One region of the Providencia sp. R33 genome, then DNA from elsewhere that is predicted to be linked to it. Evidence: predicted binding sites of a transcription regulator. Region 1 holds the regulator's gene; each other region holds the start of a gene.
What was found. Region 1 encodes PhoB, which activates phosphate uptake and scavenging genes when phosphate is short. Its sites were predicted from a motif close to CTGTCATAAAACTGNCNNAT; they were not measured.
Positions count from the first base shown of each region.

Region 2: nudF (ADP-ribose diphosphatase) is a predicted target of PhoB. The motif match lies at 1,097-1,116, and genes of this name have one in related genera.
Region 3: phoA (alkaline phosphatase) is a predicted target of PhoB. The motif match lies at 1,214-1,233, and genes of this name have one in related genera.

Region 1 is NZ_CP072453.1:4,482,134-4,484,344, reverse strand. Features, by position in the region: gene phoR (phosphate regulon sensor histidine kinase PhoR) at 1-911, opposite strand, end outside; gene phoB (phosphate regulon transcriptional regulator PhoB) at 935-1,624, opposite strand; gene sbcD (exonuclease subunit SbcD) at 1,861-2,211, shown strand, end outside.
Region 2 is NZ_CP072453.1:2,763,324-2,765,534, forward strand. Features, by position in the region: gene cpdA (3',5'-cyclic-AMP phosphodiesterase) at 1-56, opposite strand, end outside; gene nudF (ADP-ribose diphosphatase) at 368-1,006, opposite strand; gene tolC (outer membrane channel protein TolC) at 1,317-2,211, shown strand, end outside.
Region 3 is NZ_CP072453.1:4,362,956-4,365,166, reverse strand. Features, by position in the region: gene phoA (alkaline phosphatase) at 1-1,137, opposite strand, end outside; gene J6836_RS20265 (alpha/beta hydrolase-fold protein) at 1,320-2,211, opposite strand, start outside.

The DNA.
Region 1 (2,211 bases):
TTAAACTCAAATTGCTGGCGACCTTGGCTTAAGCTTAGCGCTTCTTGCTCAATCATTTTGAGGATCACGGGAATGTTCACCTGTTCATCAAGATTGATTTGCGGGGCAATTTCGATACGTGATAACTGCAAAAGCTGCTTGACCAAATTGTCCATTCGATGAGCTTGCTCTTGCATCACATTCAGCGCTTTTTTATTGACGGCAGGCATACCTTCTTGGTCATCCATCACCTCAAGATACCCCTGAATAACGGTAAGTGGCGTGCGTAGTTCATGGCTCACATTGGCAAAAAAATCCCTACGCGCTTTCTCCAACCGGCGTTTTTCAGTGACATCTCGCGCCACCATCAATAACTGCCCTTCTGTATAAGGCAAAATACGAAACTCAACGATTTCCCCGCTATTAAGCTCAATGGTTAATGCTTGGTCATAGCTTTTGATTGAAAAATAGCGGCTAAAATCAGGGTAACGCAGTAGATTGAAAATATGTTGGCCGTTATCCTCTGGCCAGCGAAAACCTAACAACGCCTGCGCATGGCGATTACACCAGAAAATATTGCCCTCAGTGGTCATCATCACGACAGCATCAGGTAAGGATTCAGCCCCACTGCGAAAGCGCTTAATGAGTTGCCCTAATTCGCGGCGACGTTTACGGTTGCGTTGCTGCATCTGGTAAATACCGTAAAATATCGGCTCCCAGCCCCCTCGCCCCTCAGGTGGTAACATGCTTTTATCCAGCCAAAGCCAATAAGACAATTTCAGCAAGTTATATGCATGCCACACTAAAGCGGCCAGTAATGAAACCACTAGCAGCCAAGGCAAGTGCCCGATAAAAACGGACAAAATCAGCGCCGGTAAAATAAATAAAAACAGCCCCCAAATCAGCTGTTTAATCGATAAGCGTTCAAGCACGCATGTCTCTCCCTAATTTGTCGTTAATAACGAACAGAGAAACGGTAGCCCGTACCGCGTACTGTTTGCACCATTTTATCATGACCTTCAGTTTCTAGCGCCTTTCTTAAACGCCGAATGTGTACATCCACCGTTCTATCTTCAACATAAACGTTCGCGCCCCACACATAATTCAAGAGCTGTTCACGGCTGTAAACACGTTCAGGGTGCGTCATAAAGAAATGCAGAAGTTTATATTCCGTTGGTCCCATATCAATTGGGGTTTCGTTACTGGTCACTCGGTGGGAGGTTGGGTCTAAGGTTAACCCATTCATTTCGATGATATCTTCTGTCGACATTGGCGAGATACGACGGAGAATCGCTTTCACACGAGCAATTAATTCTTTCGGGGAAAACGGCTTAATCAAATAATCATCTGCACCGACCTCGAGGCCTTTCACGCGGTCTTCTTCTTCCCCACGAGCGGTTAACATCATCACAGGGACATCGCGAGTGGCGCTATCTCGCTTCATATGTTTAATCACTTGGAGCCCTGAACCACCGGGGATCATCCAATCTAGTAACACTAAATCGGGCAGAGGGTCGACTAACTGTGCAATTGCGCTGTCATAATCATCAGCTTCAATCGGCTGGAAACCATTCTGTTCTAATACAAAACAAACCATTTCTCGGATGGGCGCTTCATCTTCAACCACTAGAATGCGTCTTGCCATGATTGTTCCTGTAAATAAGAAGACATTGTTAATGTGAACGCATTATGCGTCACTTTTATGACAGAATTATGAATGTCTATTCGCAAATCAAATATTTCTCCTTATATTAGCGGGTAAATGTCATCTAAGTGAAATAATTCCGCCATAACACGAGAAAAACACGAGGTTTTGATAGGATAAGGTATACTGGATAGCAGTAATTTATGCCCTTTATTGAAGACAGGAACTGATGGCTCATGCGCATTATTCACACCTCTGACTGGCATCTTGGCCAATACTTTTTTACCAAAAGCCGTGCGCCTGAGCACCAACACTTTTTAAATTGGCTAGTGAACCAAGTCGAAATTCATCACGTTGATGCCGTCATTGTGGCAGGGGATATTTTCGATACTGGGTCCCCCCCAAGCTATGCCCGTGAGTTATATAATAAATTTATTGTAGATTTGCAAAAAACGGGTTGCCAGTTGGTCATTTTGAGCGGAAACCACGATTCCGTCTCTGTTCTGAATGAATCAAGCTCACTATTAAGCTACCTCAATACTCAAGTGGTCACCTCTGGCAGTGAGCCGAATGTTATCACTCTGCAC
Region 2 (2,211 bases), 1.7 Mb from region 1:
TGTAAAATTCTCACAATGTTAGAGTGCTTTGCAGTCACTTCAAGCTGGCTATCCAAAAGTCTTCCTTTTCCGTCAATATTATTAATGCCTAATCTATTCTATTCATTATAACTATACAAAAACTCAACACACTTACAGTTTACTTTGAAACTTAATTTTATGACTTTCACTTAATTACTCTAAATAATTCGAGTTGCAAGCAGGCGACAATCGGAGCTATCCCAAGGAACATACATAAGTATGTGACTTGGGTTGCGCAGTGCAGCCAACACACTTGCAGCTTGAAGTATGACGAGTAATTGGAGTATGACGACTAATTCGTAAAATATCTGCTAATCAGCACACACTTCACTAGATTAATTGTTCTTTAAGATTGTTTCATCCATTTTTCATTAAGTTTATGATAATTGAGCTGTAACCACTGAATAGCAATGACTGTTGCTGCATTATCGATAGCACCATTTTCTACCCATTGGTAGGCCTGCTCTCGGCTGACAACGTGTACTTTGATATCTTCATTTTCAGATGCTAAGCCGTGAATACCTTGGGCTTGGCTGCTATCTACCTCACCAATAAACACGTGCATACGTTCCGTCGTACCACCAGGGCTTGAAAGGTAGCTGAGCGCTTTTTCCGTATGATGGATTTCTAGACCAGCTTCTTCCATCGCTTCACGGCGAATAACCTCTTCTGGAGATTCATTTTCTTCAATCATTCCTGCAACAGCTTCGAGCAGCCACGGCGTTTCGCTAGTTTCTATTGCTGGGAAACGAATTTGTTCGATTAACACCACATTATCAGTTTGTGGATCGTAAGGTAAAACTACCCCTGCGTGACCGCGCTCAAAAACTTCACGGCGAATTTCATGACTCCATCCGCCCGCAAACAACCGATGGCGGAATCGGTATTCAATCATTTGAAAAAAACCATTAAATAATTTACGCTTGGATATAATTTCAACATCATTTTTGCCAAACTTAACTGGCTGTTCTATTTTATCTGTCATTGCATTCTCCAAACCCATTAATTTCCATCTTAAGGAAATAATTGTGGATTAAAACTGTTTTTAAAGTTTTTTAGCCTTAGATGAGGTAATGTTTAATAAAATTGAGACAAAATGGCACAAAAGGCTACCGTTAATTCAAACGAACCTCTGCTACAATAAGCGCCATTATTCAAATCTAAGAGCAACAATAGGGTCTGTTTTTTTCATGACTGTCTCTAAAACGCATTTTTTATATCAATCGCCTAAATTAGGCATGGTACGTTTTAGGCAACAGACTCAACATAATTTGCTGTTTAATCAAGGAATCAAAATGAAGAAACTGCTTCCCCTTTTAATTGCGATGAGTTTTGTGGGTCTCAGTACCAATAGCTTCGCAGACGATTTACTGCAGGTTTACCAAAAATCGAAAGAAAGTAACCCTGAGTTAAGAAAATCATTGGCTGAACGTAACCAAGCTTTTGAGAAAATTAATGAAGCTCGTAGCCCATTATTACCTCAATTAGGTTTAGGCGCAGGGGCTAGCTATGGCAGTGGTTACCGTGATGCAAATAATACCGAAAGTACGGGTTTAAATGCCTCGCTGAAATTAACGCAAACTGTTTTTGATATGTCGAAATGGCGCCAGCTGACGATCCAAGAAAAAACTGCAGGTATTTCTGATGTCACTTACCAAACCAGCCAACAGCAATTAATTTTAAATACGGCAACTGCATACTTTAACGTTTTAAAAGCAATTGACGCATTATCTTATATTGAAGCCAATAAAGAAGCGGTTTATCGCCAATTAGACCAAGTTACACAACGTTTTAACGTTGGTCTTGTTGCAATAACTGACGTGCAAAACGCCCGCGCAAACTACGATAGCGTTATCGCGCAAGAAGTTGCAGGTCGTAACGACTTAGAAAATGCGATTGAAAAACTGCGTCAAGTCAGCGGTGTGTACTATAACCAACTGGCATCTTTAAATATCGATCGTTTTAAAACTACTGAGCTGGGCGACATCAACGCTATCTTAAAAGAAGCGGAAGAACGTAACCTTAGCCTGTTAAGTGCGCGCTTAGCTCAAGACGTTTCTCGTGAAAACATCCGTTTAGCAGAAACAGGTCATATGCCAACAGTTAGTCTTGATGCATCAACCGCAGTGACTAATACCTATAACCACGGTAGCGGTTACAATAATAGCTTAACGGGTAAAGGCGCAAGCA
Region 3 (2,211 bases), 120 kb from region 1:
CACTTGTACTGCTTGGTCGAGGGCAACAGTTTCACCAATTTGGCCACATGGGTTGGCTTTGTGATCCTGTTTATCGATAGACGCACTTTCAACTTGCAAGAAGAAACCATTTGGGTTGACTTCTAATAGATCGATCGCCTTTTGCGTCATTTGCGCTAATGTTGGCGCATTTGGATCTAATTTCGGATTCGGTTTACACTCCAATGGCGCATTGTTGATGTTGCCATAATGCACGGCTTTCGGGCCTTCCCACGCAACGGTCATGTTGCCATCGTGGAATAATCCAAGCACAGGTTTGTCTTGGTTTGCCACTTTCACATCGTTCAGCGACTGTGCATCACGTACGATGGTGTAACCACGCTCAACGGCTTGTTGTTCAAGCGTTTTACCCTTGTAGTCACCCGCTTTCGCTTCTTGTTTGAAGCTCTTCGCACCACCGCCTAACGTGACATCTGCACGGGTCACCAGTAGCTGTTCTGAAATTGAACCACGACCGCCATTTTCAAGGGCATTGGTTCCACATTTTTCTGAGGTTTCTTCTGGGCCGTAACATTTACGTGCTGTCACGTGGGAGAATTGCGCCGCTGGCGTTGCATCTTGAATTTCAGAGGTCGTCACGTTACCTGTTGCTTTACCATTACGTTTAGCGATTTCAATTAAGGTTTCGTGGTCTTTACCGAACACATCAATCCCTAACGCGCCGTTGTAGGTTTTCACACCAGAAGACCATGCCGTTGCGGATGCCGCTGAATCTGTGACGTAATCAGGTTTTTGTGTCTTTTTATCTAACGCATAATGCGTATATTGGCCTGTAATTGGCAATGCATCGATACCTTTAAAGAAGCCAGAAGCCCCTTCTGCATAGTTACGTGCAACGGTGATTTCTGAATCGCCCATTCCATCGCCAATAAATAAAATGACGTTTTTCGCTTTGCCATTATGCAGTGCGGCTTTCATAATATCCGTTTGCTCGGTCGCTAAGCGGCGTGCGCCACCAAACTTGGTGATATCGCCTTGTGCTGCGCGGTTTTCTGAAACTGCATCATTTTTGTCCGCCGCATAAGCCGGAAGGGTGCTACCTAACATTAATGTGCTGACTGTGACAGCTAAAAGGGATTTCATAAAATTACCAGTCATAACTGTTTTCCTTGCCAATCAATAATGAAAAAAGAGGAAGTATGCTTCAAATAATGACTGGCATGCTAAAGTAGCCAGATGACAGTTGAATGACGCTTTTATGGCGAAATGAAGACGATTGTCATAAATGTGAAAAAAGCAGCGCATTATCCGCTGCTTTTTTTATTGAAATTAACGCACGATTACCACTGAGAAGTGAGCTGTTTAGTGCCTTCGTACAACGTTTCGCACCAAGATACATAATCGTGGCCACTGGGTAATTCGATGGCATCAACGAAATAGCCTTTATGTTTCAATACTTCCAGCAACTGGTAATGATTTTGAATGATCCCGCCCCAGCTTCCCCGTTGCTCAAATAACCCCGCTTCAAGGAAAAAACGAATTGGCTGCGGTGGCATCGTTTCTATTTCGCTGATTAACCATTCAGGGTCTTCCCCTTTTGGCGACCACCAATAAGACCCTGACATACTGAGAACGTTGCCAAATATTTCAGGGTGTTGTAGCGCATTCCATGTTGCCCCTAACCCACCAAAACTTGAGCCTGCAATAATGGTATGATCCGCTTTGGCATCAACACCTTTTTTCGCCAATTGTGGCATTAGTTCCTCCGCCAGCAATTGCGGGAAAAGCGCATTAGGAGGTAGCTCCTCACCACGCCTATCAGAACTAATGCTATCAACAAACACGATATTCATGGGTGGGAGAACGCCCTGATTCATCCAGCCATCAAAGAATTTCGCCATTTGGTAGGTATGAAGATAAATTTGCCCATCCAAAAGTACCAATACAGCAGGCTGCTTCATCGGCATATTTGGCCGGTACACGGTAATTTGCCGCTCGTTATTCAATATTTTGCTAGATAAGGTAAAAGTCTCTAACTGCCCTTTAATTTGGTTTTTTTCAATGACAGGAAATTGGCACTGGCGAATATTCGCTGCCAGTGATAGCAAGGAAAAACGGTTATATTTATCCGTTGAGGCAGAAGGAATGCTTTGTGAATTGTAAGGGTCAGCCTGTGCGGTGACTAAAATGGCTTTACGCTGTGCAAACCCGCCTTCTGGCACCGTTGGGATA